One region of the Streptomyces sp. NBC_00080 genome, then DNA from elsewhere that is predicted to be linked to it. Evidence: riboswitches for the same ligand, from Rfam matches in the RefSeq annotation. Region 1 holds a riboswitch; each other region holds the start of a gene.
What was found. Region 1 has a riboswitch for cyclic di-AMP ahead of OHU34_RS17740 (transglycosylase SLT domain-containing protein). Riboswitches for the same ligand answer to the same signal wherever they lie in the genome.
Positions count from the first base shown of each region.

Region 2: it holds a riboswitch for cyclic di-AMP, as region 1 does, so the genes downstream of both, OHU34_RS35860 (C40 family peptidase) here and OHU34_RS17740 (transglycosylase SLT domain-containing protein) in region 1, are expected to answer to the same signal.
Region 3: it holds a riboswitch for cyclic di-AMP, as region 1 does, so the genes downstream of both, OHU34_RS24900 (transglycosylase family protein) here and OHU34_RS17740 (transglycosylase SLT domain-containing protein) in region 1, are expected to answer to the same signal.
Region 4: it holds a riboswitch for cyclic di-AMP, as region 1 does, so the genes downstream of both, OHU34_RS22510 (M23 family metallopeptidase) here and OHU34_RS17740 (transglycosylase SLT domain-containing protein) in region 1, are expected to answer to the same signal.

Region 1 is NZ_CP108235.1:4,006,311-4,009,664, forward strand. It holds gene OHU34_RS17735 (polyprenyl synthetase family protein) at 1-671, opposite strand, end outside; cyclic di-AMP (ydaO/yuaA leader) riboswitch at 1,316-1,543, shown strand; gene OHU34_RS17740 (transglycosylase SLT domain-containing protein) at 1,547-2,020, shown strand; gene OHU34_RS17745 (HAD family hydrolase) at 2,114-2,938, opposite strand; gene OHU34_RS17750 (GNAT family N-acetyltransferase) at 3,230-3,354, shown strand, end outside.
Region 2 is NZ_CP108235.1:8,014,125-8,017,478, reverse strand. It holds gene OHU34_RS35870 (ATP-dependent Clp protease proteolytic subunit) at 1-119, shown strand, start outside; gene OHU34_RS35865 (hypothetical protein) at 127-432, shown strand; cyclic di-AMP (ydaO/yuaA leader) riboswitch at 775-986, shown strand; gene OHU34_RS35860 (C40 family peptidase) at 990-1,463, shown strand; gene OHU34_RS35855 (ATP-binding protein) at 1,521-2,003, opposite strand; gene OHU34_RS35850 (helix-turn-helix domain-containing protein) at 2,217-3,077, shown strand; gene OHU34_RS35845 (DUF397 domain-containing protein) at 3,087-3,338, shown strand.
Region 3 is NZ_CP108235.1:5,549,338-5,552,691, forward strand. It holds gene OHU34_RS24895 (transglycosylase family protein) at 26-1,042, shown strand; cyclic di-AMP (ydaO/yuaA leader) riboswitch at 1,248-1,434, shown strand; gene OHU34_RS24900 (transglycosylase family protein) at 1,438-2,148, shown strand; gene eno (phosphopyruvate hydratase) at 2,491-3,354, shown strand, end outside.
Region 4 is NZ_CP108235.1:5,011,972-5,015,325, forward strand. It holds gene OHU34_RS22500 (dihydrofolate reductase family protein) at 1-885, shown strand, start outside; tRNA gene OHU34_RS22505 (tRNA-Met) at 957-1,030, shown strand; cyclic di-AMP (ydaO/yuaA leader) riboswitch at 1,379-1,547, shown strand; gene OHU34_RS22510 (M23 family metallopeptidase) at 1,555-2,580, shown strand; gene OHU34_RS22515 (aldo/keto reductase) at 2,771-3,354, shown strand, end outside.

The DNA of each region.
Region 1 (3,354 bases):
TCCAGGACGTCGTCCGCCAGCTGGAAGGCGACACCGAGCCGCTCGCCGTACTGCGTGAGCACGTCGACGACCGTCTCGTCGGCGCCGGACATCATCGCCCCGAAGCGGCAGGCCACGGCCACCAGCGAGCCGGTCTTGCCGCCGAGCACGTCGAGGTAGTGGTCGACCGGGTCCCGCCCGTCCGTCGGCCCCGCCGTCTCCAGGATCTGCCCGGTGACCAGCCGCTCGAACGCCTCCGCCTGTACCCGCACCGCCTCGGGCCCGAGGTCGGCCAGGATGTGGGAGGCACGCGCGAAGAGGAAGTCACCCGTGAGGACGGCGACGGAGTTCCCCCAGCGGGTGTTCGCGCTGGACACCCCGCGCCGCACGGCCGCCTCGTCCATCACGTCGTCGTGATACAGCGTGGCCAGGTGGGTCAGCTCCACCACGACGGCCGAGGGCACCACACCCGGCGCGTACGGGTCCCCGAACTGTGACGCGAGCACCACGAGCAGCGGCCGGAACCGCTTCCCGCCCGCGCGTACGAGGTGCTGGGCGGCCTCCGTGATGAACGGGACCGCACTCTTGGTGGCCTCGAGCAAGCCTTCCTCGACAGCCGCCAATCCGGCCTGGACATCGGCTTCCAGAGCCTGGTCCCGCACGCTCAGCCCGAACGGCCCGACGACGGTCACGAGGGGTCTCCTGTCTGCTGGTGTCTACTGGCGATTACGCGGTTTGTCGATAGGTCTCTGCCATCACTCAAGTCAGCGTATCCGGTCACGTTTCGATCACCGATAGCCCCCACGTCCCGCGGGCTCGAATGGACTCGCCCGGGAGGCCCCCGCAGGCCAGGCGCCATCGGATCACGCCCGATATGTTTTTGATCAGCTCATATGAGCGGACATGGAGAGAGTTTCCGGGAACTGGAGATTCATGTCCCGGAGCGGGGCTCCCGTCGACCCGACGCGCCCGTCCGACCCTCTCGCCACGTGACGACGATCACGCATTCCCCCCAGCCTTCCCCCGTGACGCATCGGGCGCGAAGGAAGGCGATTCCGTCACACCCCCCTCCGCCGCCCAGCACCGGTGCTTTAACAATGAGTTGGGGCTAATGCCCGTTTCGCCGCTCTTGTGAACGCTGGTGAGTTGGCTCACTGCCCGCGGAGATCCGGTCCGGGTTCACCCTTCACCGATTCTCCGCACCCCTCAAGCAAGTTGAAGCTTTGCACCGACAAAGGATCAAGCACCTCATAGGCCACAGACCAAGGTCAATAGGGGTGATCTGTGAATCCGGTACTTGTTTCGGACATGTGCTCTCGCATACGTTCCCGGCCTGTCGGGCGGAACGCCGAATCCTGCCGCCGCCCGAACACCCATCGATAACGCTCGGCAGGAGCGGGGGAACCAGGTAAGTCGCCGAAACGGAATTTCCGGATGTCTTGGACACACAAGGCGTTTCGGACAGACCGTACGGCTTGGGGTTAAGCCGCGACCGTCAGGACGCGACCGGGCAGCTCCCGCCCGAACCCGACAGCTCACCTCGCAGGCGCCGGAGAGGAAATTCGACATGCCCGCTGCCGCTCAGCCGCGCCGCAACCGTTTCATCCGCACGCTCGCCGTCGCCGCCACCGGCGCGGCCGTGCTCGCTCTCCCCGTCCTCGGGGCGACCACCGCCTCCGCGGCGACCCCGGCCGTCTCCACGGCCACCAGCCTCGGCTACGCCAACAACCTCGACGGCTGGATCCGCGCCTCCCTCCAGGTCATGGGGCAGCACGGCATCCCGGGGACGTACAACGGCATCTACCGCAATGTCATCCGCGAGTCCTCCGGCAACCCCAACGCCATCAACCTCTGGGACTCCAACGCGGCCGCGGGCATCCCGTCCAAGGGACTGCTCCAGGTCATCGACCCGACCTTCCGCGCCTACCACGTCAGCGGCACGTCGTGGGACTCGTACGACCCGGTCGCGAACATCACCGCCGCCTGCAACTACGCGGCCGCGCGCTACGGCTCGATCGACAACGTGTTCGGCGCGTACTGATCGTCCCGCCGGCCGGTCACCGGTCACCGGTTGTCGGCCGCCGGGGCCCGGGGCTCGGCGGCCGGTAGCCGGTAGCCGGTAGCCGGTAGCCGGTTACGGAAACAGACGTTCGAGGACGACGGCCACGCCGTCGTCCTCGTTCGACGTCGTCACCTCGTCGGCCACCGCCTTGAGCTCAGGATGGGCGTTGGCCATGGCGACGCCCCGGGCCGCCCAGTCGAACATCGGGATGTCGTTGGGCATGTCCCCGAAGGCCACGGTGTCCTCGGGCCGCAGCCCCAGGTGTTCGGCGGCCAGGGCCAGACCCGTCGCCTTGGTGATCCCGCAGGGCTGGAGTTCGACCGTGCCCGGCCCCGACATGGTGACCGTGGCCAGCGAGCCGACCACCGAGCGGGCCGTCGACGCCAACTCGTCGTCGGACAGCGTGGGATGGCGCAGCAGCACCTTGCTGATCGGCTCGCACCACAGGTCGTCGCGCCGGCCGACGCGCAGGGCGGGCAGCGTCGGGTGCGGCATCCGGTAGCCCGGCTCGATGAGCGTCAGCCCGTCGACACCGTCCTGGTCGACGGCCGCGTACAGCTGCCCGACCTCCGCCTCGATCTTGCCGAGCGCGGTCTCGGCCAGCTCCCGGTCAAGGGTGACCGACCACAGCAGACGGTCCGCGCCGGCGTCGTACAACTGCGCGCCCTGCCCGCACACCGCGAGCCCCCTGCTGTGCAGCCGGTCGAGCAGCGGGCGCACCCGGGGCGCGGGCCGTCCCGTCACCACCAGGTGGCGTGCGCCGGCGGCCGCCACCCGCGCGAGCGCGTCGAGCGACCGGTCGGAGAAGGTGTCGTCGCCCCGGAGCAGCGTCCCGTCCAGGTCGGTGGCGATGAGGGAGTACGCGGTGCGCGCGGCATATGCGGTGGGTGCGGCCATGATCAGAGAATACGGATCCCGGGCCCCCCGGGTTCGACGCGAACCGGCCGACGTCCAAGTCCTGTCCGGTTCTGCCAACTCCCCTTGTACGCCTGGCTCACGCGTGGCTGCCGACCGACGCAATGAAACGGCTTTCTGGCACATAGCCGGGTAGCGGACGGTTAAAGGCCTCTGCACCGATTGGCAACAACATACGACGCTACCTACCGCGATGCCCGGGTGGACCGGTACCGTCCAGGTGTCCAGGGGGGACTTGATCGGGGGGTCAGGTTGAGCAGTGGGCGCATTCGTGTGCTGAGGCCGCAGGACCTCGGCGAGGGGGAGAGGGAGCGGTGGCGCGCGCTGCGCGCCGCGTCGACGCTGCCGCGAAACCCCTTCATGGAACCGGAGTTCACCGACGCCATGGGCCTGGTACG
Region 2 (3,354 bases), 4.0 Mb from region 1:
TGACCGCTGACATCGAGCGGGACAGGTTCCTCACCGCCCAGGAGGCCGTGGAGTACGGCCTGGTGGACGGGATCATCCCCAGCCGCAAGGCATCGGCCGGCGCGCCCGGCGGGAGGTGAGCCGCCGATGGTGCCCGAGCTGCCGCCACTGCCCGCGCTGACCCGCGCGGAGGCCGAGCTGATCGACGGTTATCTCGACGTGGTCGACATGCTCGGCCGGATCAATCCCGCCCACCACGGCGACACCTACCGCGGACTGCGCGCCGCCCAGGCGCTGGTGACCAAGGCGACCGCGCTGCGCGACGCGCTGACGCTCATGCACCAGCGGGGCGAGAGCGAGCTGCACGCGCCGACGCTCGCGCGGGCGCTGCGCGTGCTGGACGGGGAGCGCCGTACCGCGCGTGTCACGCTGCCTCCGCTCTCCGACAGTTGACCCGGGCGACCCGCCTCCGGTCCGGACCGCTCGCGCCCAGGACGTGACGACCGGACCGGAGTTGAAACGACCCATAAGAGGTACCCCCGTTCAGCGGAGCGTCTACTGCTCCCCCGACCCCCGCGAGGTTGCGCAAAAGGGCGCTCTTCGGGCGGAATAGCGGGCTCCACCGCTGGTGGGAGCCCCTGGGGTGCCTTGACACCTGATCGCCCATCAGGGTGTCCACCCGAACGGGTGAGTGGTGAGTAACCCCACAAATCCCCGGTTCCGTTGGGATTTTCGGACATCGGTGAGCCAAGATCCCTGACTGACGACAAGCCCCCGCCACAAGAGGCGGGGCGGTCCGGGCGGACGCCGAGTCCTGCCGCCGCCCGGATGACCGGTCGACAGGAGTGCATCGGCAGGAGTGGAGGACCCAAGCACGACGGGTCGCCGGAACGGTCACGCCATGACCGGGCCGAGCAGCCCTTGGGGTGAAGCCGCAGCAGCGGCCGGGCAACTTCGCCAGCCCGAATCCGACAGGTCATCCTTCACAGGCGGCTGACGAAGGGTTGCGCATGACTGCGCTCAATCGTGTCCCGTCGCTCATGGCCAGGGCCGGTACGGCCTCGGCTTTCGCCATCGCCGCCGTGGGCGGCTCGGTCGTGGTCCCGGGGCTCGCCCCCGACGCCGCGGCCGCCACACCGGCGACGAAGGCGCTCCAGATCGCGGCCTCCAAGAAGGGTGCCCCGTACAAGTACGGGGCCACCGGGCCGAAGAGGTTCGACTGCTCCGGGCTCACGCTGTACTCGTTCAAGAAGGCGGGCAAGAGCCTGCCGCGGACGGCGTCCCAGCAGTACAACAAGACGAAGCACATCAAGGCGTCGAGCCGCAAGGCAGGCGACCTCGTGTTCTTCCACTCGGGCTCGAACGTCTACCACGTCGGGATCTACGCGGGTAAGGGCAAGATCTGGCACTCGCCCAAGACCGGCGACGTGGTGAAGCTCCAGAAGATCTGGACCAAGAGCGTCTGGTACGGGCGGGTCCGCTAGGGCCTGGCCGGGTCACGGGCTGGTTTCCCGGGGTGGTGGGGGCGTCCTGACACGCCTTCACCGCCCCGGGAGCTCACCCTCCGCCGGGGCCGCCAGGGCGCCGGCCACCGGCTCCGCCGCCGGGACGGCCCACGGGAGCTCGACGGTGACCGTCTTGCCGCCCTCCCGGGTGGGCCGCACTCTCAGCCTGCCGCCGCACTCCGCGGTCAGCCATCGAATGATCACCATGCCTCGGCCGTTGTCCTGCTGGACGGCGGCCGGCAGTCGTTTGGGGAAGCGCGGGTGGCTGTCGGTGACCCCGACGCGCAGGTGTTCGTCACGGTCGAGGGCCAGGTCCACCGTGAAGGTGGGTGACTGGCCGAAGGTGTGCTGTACGGCGTTGGTGGCGAGTTCCGAGACGATCAGCCGGATGGCGTCGGCCAGCTCCGCGTCCGCCGGCAGACCCCACTCCCCGAGGGCGCCCGCCACGAATACGCGAGCAGCGTAGACCGAGGCGGGATCGCTCGGCAGAGTGACGGATGCTTCCAGGTGATCTGCCATGGCGACGTCGACCCTTTCCCACGGGACCGGGAGCCCGACACGGTGCGGATGGTTCGAGTACGGTCCCGGACTGGTGCTTCTTCGCCAGACTGCCATTACCGCGCCGGTCACGGGTGGGATCCACCGAGATATGCATATATCTGTCGCCCAATGCGGTGAACTCTGCGACGGCAGAGCGTATTTGGTCGGCCCGATAGGAGTAAGGAGGAGCCCATGCAGCACGGTCCCGCGGTGCGCCGCCGGAAGCTGGGCGCCGAACTGCGCAATCTGCGCGCCCAGGCGGGCCTCACCAGTGGTGAGGCGGCCCGGCTCGTGGGCTGGCACCAGTCCAAGGTGAGCCGCATCGAGACCGGTATCAGTGGATCGAAACCGGCCGATGTGCGGTTACTCCTCGACACCTATGGTGTGGCGGATCCGCAACTGCGGGAGCTGATGTTGGCGTTGGCGGGCGACGACGGCAGTGGCGGCCGGGACCACTGGTGGCACGCCTACCGCGGGGTGCTGCCGCCCACCTACCGGGACTTCATCAGTCTGGAGTCGCAGGCGAGTGCGATGCGCACCCTGGAGACGACGGTGGTACCGGGGCTGTTGCAGACGCCCGAGTACGCGCGCGCGGTGACCAGGGCATCCGTGGAGCGCGGCGCCGAGGATCAGCTCGACACCCTGGTGGAGGTGCGGCTGGCCCGCCAGGACGTGCTGCGCGCGCAGCCGCCGCTGGAACTGAGCGCCGTACTGGACGAGGCGGTGCTGCGAAGGGAGGTGGGCGGGCCCGAGGTGATGGCACGACAGCTCGGTCGGCTCGTGGAAGCCGCCCGATTGCCCCAAGTTCGGCTCCAGGTACTGCCGTTCGCCGCCGGAGCGCATATCGGGGTAACCGGCCCTTTCGTTATCTTCTCATTTTCGCGCACTTCTGATCTGGATGTGGTTGTTCTCGACCACTTGACGAGTAGCCTCTATCTCGAACGGAAAGAAGACCTCCAGGCCTACACCGAGGCCTTCAACGCCCTTCGGGCGCATGCCCTTTCGCCCGGGGACTCATCGGATTACATCGCCGCGATAGCCGACGGCGCGTAAGGAGGCACCATGTCCGCACCACCGCGGAACGTACCTTCCAGTACCGATCCCGACCGACTCCCTGATGTGCGATGGCTGCGCAGCAGCTACAGCACGGGAGCGAACAACTGTGTGGAGACGGCCCGGCCGGCCTCCGGCCCCTGGGCCGGCCTGCTCGCCGTTCGCGACTCCAAGGACCCGGCCGGACCCGCCCTGCTCTTCTCCCCCGAGAGCTGGTCGGGCTTCACCGCCGTGTTCTCGAAGGTCGCGCCGGTCCGCTGACCGCACCGCAGTAGTC
Region 3 (3,354 bases), 1.5 Mb from region 1:
TGCTGTCCAGAGAAAGGCCCCTCGCATGCTCTCCGGGAACGGTCGTCACCGTCGCCCCCGCCAGGCCCCGGCTCTCCTTGTCGCGGCCGGAGTGACGGGCTCCGCCATCGCCATCCCGCTGCTCGCCGCCTCCGGCGCGAGTGCGGCGGACGGCACGGTGTGGGACAAGGTGGCGCAGTGCGAGACCGGCGGCTCGTGGAGCGCCGACGAGGGTGGCGGCGAGTACGGCGGCCTGAGCCTCACCCAGAAGGACTGGGAGGCGCACGGTGGCCTCGACTACGCGACCAGTCCCGACCTGGCCAGCCGCAGCCAGCAGATCGCCGTCGCGCAGAAGGTGCTCGCGGCCGAGGGGATCGGCGCGTGGGGCACCTGCGGGCTGACCTCCGGGCTCACCCAGGAGAACGGCGCGCTGAACGTGGACACCGGCGTGGCGGACGACTCCTCCGGCTCGTCCGACTCATCTGGTTCTTCCGGATTGTCCGACCTGTCCCGGGGGTTGTCCGGCTCCTCGGGCTCCACGACCGACGAGGACTCCTCGGCCGGATCGTCCGACTCGTCCGCCGATTCCTCCAGTTCGCCTTCGGCGTCCGCTTCATCCCCTTCGTCCTCTTCCTCCGCCACCACGGACGGTTCCGGCACGTCCGGCGGTTCCGGTGGCCGGGGCGACGGCTCGACGGGCGCCGGCTCACCCACGGCGACCCCGGGTGCGGACGAGTCGGACAAATACGTCCAGGATGAAGGTTCTTGGAGCCTGGTCGACACCGGCTCCCTCGGCTCGGGCAAGCATCGCGGCGCCACCGCCGACGAGGCCGCGACCAGGAGCGCGACCGACGCCGGCGTGGACGGCACCACCGCCGCGTCCGCGGGCCGGCATGCCGCGGCCACCTACGTCGTCCAGGAGGGCGACTCCCTCGAATCCATCGCCGACTCCCTTGGCATCGACGGCGGATGGCGTGCCCTCTACGCCGAGAACAGGGACCTCATCGGTGTTGACCCGAGCGCCATCGCCGCCGGTCAGACCCTCGACACAGGGGTGGAATAGGGCGCAAAGCCCAAGAAAAACAGCGGGAGTTCGCGTCACGCTTCGCGCCGAATGTCCGGTTTGGTGAAAGTGTGGGATGAGTCTCAGAAGCCCTGATCGTCTTTGAAATTCCACCGATCGCGTGTCTACGGTCGAGGCCGCTCGGCAACCCGAGCCCCGGCCGTCGCAACGCCGAATCCTGCCAGCGACGACCCGGGAACAGTCGTCGCGTCAAGCGCCGTAGGCAGGAGCGGGGGACCCAAGGTAAGTGCCGGACCGGTCGGTTGACCGGAACGGCTAGGGGTGAAGCCACACCTCCCACGGAGCAGCGCTCCGACGGGCGAGGAGGTGGCCGGGCAACTCACACGGCCCGAACCCGACAGCTCACCTCGCAGGCGTCGGTGAGGGGATCCACCATGCTGTTTTCCGCCAAGGGCAAGCACCGCCGTCCCTCCAAGGCGACCCGCGTCGCCACGCTCGCCGGCGTCACCGGCGTCGCCATCGCCGCCCCGCTGCTGGCGGCCGGCAACGCCTCCGCCGCCACCGCCTCCGAGTGGGACGCGGTCGCCCAGTGCGAGGCCGGCGGCAACTGGTCCATCAACACCGGCAACGGCTACTACGGCGGTCTGCAGTTCTCGGCGTCCACCTGGGCCGCGTACGGCGGCACCGCCTACGCCTCCACCGCCGACCAGGCCTCCAAGTCCCAGCAGATAGCCATCGGCGAGAAGGTCCTCGCGGGTCAGGGCAAGGGTGCCTGGCCGGTCTGCGGCACCGGCCTGTCCGGCGCCGCCTACAACGGCTCGAGCGCCGGCTCGTCCAGCTCCTCCGGCTCGTCCAGCTCCTCCGGCTCGTCGAACAGCGGCAGCACCAGCAGCCGCTCGACCGAGGAGCAGAGCGCCTCCCGCTCGACCGACCGCCCGGCCGCCTCCAAGACGGTCACCACCCCGACCGGCAAGAAGGTCAAGAAGGGTGACGGCGAGTACAAGGTCGTCAAGGGCGACACCCTCAGCTCCATCGCCGAGAAGCACAAGGTCAAGGGCGGCTGGGCGAAGCTGTTCGAGCTGAACAAGGACATCGTCACCGACGCCGACCTGATCTACCCGGGCCAGCAGCTCCACCTGAAGTGACACCTGGCCCCCAGAGAAGCCACAGCGCCCTCATATGCGAGGTCGGCACACTGAAGACCTCGTGAGGGTCACCCCCCGTCCCCACGGGCCCCCCGCTCCGGTGCGTGTTCCCCCGTACGCACCGGAGCGGGGTTTCTCTTTGCCCGTTCGTCACTTCCTGTCGGCTTTTCTCGGCCACCCCCTTTGTTCCGGGCGGAAACAATAGGTACCGTCTGTCTGTCCACGGGACGGTCGGTCGACTGCCGACGGTCCCGGGGCGGTTAGGCTCTAGTCGCAAGGCTCAGCAAGGGCTCATCAAGGCCCCCGGGCCCCGCACAACCAGCGTCACATCCCAAGAAGGAGATGCTCGTGCCGTCCATCGACGTCGTCGTAGCCCGGGAAATCCTGGACTCCCGAGGCAACCCCACGGTCGAGGTCGAGGTCGGCCTCGACGACGGCAGCACGGGTCGTGCCGCCGTTCCGTCCGGCGCCTCCACCGGTGCCTTCGAGGCCATCGAGCTCCGCGACGGTGACCCCAACCGCTATCTCGGCAAGGGTGTCGAGAAGGCCGTCCTCGCCGTCATCGAGCAGATCGGCCCGGAGCTCGTCGGCTACGACGCCACCGAGCAGCGCCTGATCGACCAGGCCATGTTCGACCTGGACGCCACCGACAACAAGGGCTCGCTCGGCGCCAACGCCATCCTCGGCGTCTCGCTCGCCGTCGCGCACGCCGCCTCCGAGGCCAGCGACCTGCCGCTGTTCCGCTACCTGGGCGGCCCCAACGCGCACCTGCTGCCGGTGCCGATGATGAACATCCTGAACGGCGGCTCGCACGCCGACTCCAACGTGGACATCCAGGAGTTCATGATCGCCCCGATCGGCGCGGAGTCCTTCTCCGAGGCCCTGCGCTGGGGTGCCGAGGTCTACCACACCCTCAAGAAGGTGCTGAAGACCAAGGGCCTGTCCACCGGCCTCGGCGACGAGGGCGGCTTCGCCCCGAACCTGGAGTCCAACCGCGCCGCGCTCGACCTCATCATCGAGGCCATCAAGCAGGCCGGTTACGTCCCCGGCGAGCAGATCGCGCTCGCGCTCGACGTCGCCGCGTCCGAGTTCTACAAGGACGGCAAGTACGAGTTCGAGGGCAAGTCCCGCTCGGCCGCCGAGATGACCGAGTACTACGAGGAGCTCGTCTCCGCGTACCCGCTCGTCTCCATCGAGGACCCGCTG
Region 4 (3,354 bases), 1.0 Mb from region 1:
CTCAAGGTCACCGTCAGCGGCTCAGGGGACCTCGACCCGGCGGCGAACTTCTGGCACACGGGCGGCGAGAAGATCGTGTACACGACGGAGAAGGGCGCCGAGCGGGTCCACGCGCTGGGCCTTGCCGCGGACGCCGTCCCGCTCGGCCCCGAACTGGACTGGCGCCGCCTCCTCGAACACCTCCACGACGTGCGCGGCGTACGGCGGCTCATGGTCGAGGGCGGCGGAACGATCCATACCCAGCTGCTCCGGCAGGGCCTCGCCGACGAGCTCCAGCTCGTCCTCGCCCCGCTCTTCGTGGGCGACCCGGCCGCGCCCCGCCTGTTCGGACCGGGCGGCTACCAGGGCGGACGCCTGCGTCTGGTGGAGACCCGGCGCATCGAGGACGTCGTCCTGAACCGCTACGAGCCCACCGCCCCCGGTGCCGGACCGCTGCCCGCCGCGGCCGACCGGCACTGGCTGGCCCTCGCCTGCGCCCTCGCCGCCGACTGCCCGCCGTCGGGCACCGCCTTCAGCGTCGGCGCGGTGATCGTGGCCGCCGACGGCACGGAGCTGGCACGCGGGCACTCCCGCGAGGCCGGCGACCCGGTCGTGCACGCCGAGGAGGCCGCCCTCGCGAAGCTCGATCCCGCCGACCCCCGGCTGTCCACCGCCACCGTCTACAGCAGCCTCGAACCGTGCGCCCGGCGCTCCTCCCGCCCGGCCCCGTGCGCCCGCCTCATCCTCGACGCGGGGGTGCGCAGGGTGGTCACGGCCTGGCGCGAGCCGGACACCTTCGTCACCGAGGCGGACGGAACCGGCCTGCTGACGGCCCAGGGCGTCGACGTCCTCGTGCTCCCGGAGTACGAGGAGCGGGCGAAGGAGCCGAACCGGCACCTCCTCTGAGGCCGCTGGGGCCCCGCGGATCAACCGATGTGCTTTCCGTCCCGCTGATGGCGTACAGTTGTGTTCATCGCCGCGGGGTGGAGCAGCTCGGTAGCTCGCTGGGCTCATAACCCAGAGGTCGCAGGTTCAAATCCTGTCCCCGCTACTGATAAACCGAAGGCCGGAATCCGAAAGGGTTCCGGCCTTCGGTGCTTCGTCGACCACTTCGACTGCTTCGGCGACTCCGACGACTCCGCCCTCTTCCTCACTCTTGGTGACCGGACGACCGCCCTGCGCATAACGACTGGGTCACCATCAAAACTCCCGTGACTGACGAAGCGTTTCCGGGGCATGTCGAGGCGTGGTCAACTCGCCCGTTTTTCACCGCTGGTAGCCCAAAAGTCCAGGCCGGAAATGTTGTTGATCAAGAGGAACAGCTTGGAAACCCACCCCCGGGTCTATTAACGTTCGATAACGCAGCGCGGTCGTCCCAGCCGGCACCAGAGTCGGCTCCGTGCGGCACGTGCCGAATCCCGCAAGGGAACCGGGGAACCACCACCATGGGGTGAATCACGCGGAAGCCGTCGTGAACTCGCAGAGTCCACGACCGGTATACGCGCGTAGGAGACCTTCCCGCTCCGAACCCGTCAGCTAACCCGGTAGGCGACGGAAGGAAAGGAGTGCGCCCGCGTGGCGTCCAACCCGCCTGCCCCCGAGGCCCCGTACGCGCCCAGCCAGCGGCCCACCGAGACCTTCGGCTACGGCGACTACCGCACCGACGAGGGACCTTGGGAGGAGTGGAACCCCACCGCGGAGTCCACTCGCCCGGTACGCGGCAAGCACCGCGTCGCCAAGCAGCGCGGCGGCGGATTCGCCCGCAGCTCCACCGTTCTCGGTGTCGGCGTCATAGCCGCCGTCAGCGCGGGTGGCATGGCCAGCGCCAACACCGGCAAGGCCCCGGTCTCCATCTCGATGCCGGACCTGCCCAACGTCGGCTCGCTCATCTCCGACGACGACGAGCCCACCCCGGAAGCCGCGCCGGCCCTCGCCAGCTTCGGCTCGGAAGCCGCCGTGGACACCGAGGAGAGCACCGCCGACGCCGGCGAGGCGCTGCGCAGCCGGATCATGGCGCAGGCCGAGTCGCAGCAGTCGCAGGTCGAGGTCAAGGCTCTCGCCGCAGCCGCCAAGGCCGAGTCCGACGCCGCCGCCAAGGCCGAGAAGGAGGCGGAGGCCAAGGCCGCCGCCGCGAAGAAGAAGGCCGCCGAGGAAGCAGCCGCCAAGGCCGAGGCCGCGCGCCTGGCCGAGCTGGCCAAGCAGTACACGCTGCCGACCTCCTCGTACACCATCACCTCGACCTTCGGTCAGGCCGGTTCGCTCTGGTCCTCCGGCTACCACACGGGTCTCGACTTCGCCGCGCCGACGGGCACGCTCATCAAGGCCGTCCACAGCGGCACCATCACCGAGGCCGGCTGGGCCGGTTCCTACGGCTACCGCACCATCCTGACCCTGGACGACGGCACCGAGCTGTGGTTCTGCCACCAGTCGTCGATCAGCGTCAGTGTCGGCCAGAAGGTCGCCACCGGTGATGTGATCGGACGGGTGGGCGCGACCGGGAACGTCACCGGGGCCCACCTCCACCTCGAGGTCCACCCGGGCGGCAGCGCCGAAGGCATCGACCCGGCGGCCTGGCTGCGCGACAAGGGCCTCAACCCCTGAGTCGTCCCTCCCGAGCCCCGATCCGTCTCTCCATCCTGATCCTCCCGGCAGCCCCGACGCCCTCGGCGTCGGGGCTGCCGGTCTGTGCCTGTCACAGCCGCGGTCACAGGTGCCGGTCATACGTGCTGTTCACATGTTCTTCGCGTCACGCCCGGAATGGGCGGGCCGTCGGCGCCCGTTGACACGAAGCATGACTTCTCTTCGCAAGCTCGGCTCCTCCGACCTCGACGTCTTCCCGCTCTCCCTCGGCGGCAACGTCTTCGGCTGGACCGCCGACGAGACGGCCTCCTTCGCCGTACTCGACGCCTACGCGGCCGCGGGCGGCAACTTCGTCGACACCGCCGACTCCTACTCGGCGTGGATCGACGGCAACAGCGGCGGTGAGTCCGAGACCATCATCGGCAGGTGGGTACAGGCCCGGGGCAACCGCGACGACGTCGTGATCGCCACCAAGGTGAGCCAGCACCCCGAGTTCCCCGGCCTGTCCGCCGACAACATCAAGGCCGCCGCCGAGGCCTCGCTCCGCCGTCTGGGCACCGACCACATCGACCTCTACTACACGCACTTCGACAAGCCCGAGGTGCCCGTCGAGGAGATCGTCGGCGCGCTCGACGAGCTGGTGCGGGCGGGCAAGGTGCGGCACATCGCCGCCTCCAACATCACGCCCGAGCGTCTCCAGGAGTCCCTGGAGTTCTCCGACCGTGAGGGCCTGGCCCGCTACGTCGCCCTCCAGCCCCACTACAACCTGGTCTCCCGCGACACCTACGAGGGCGG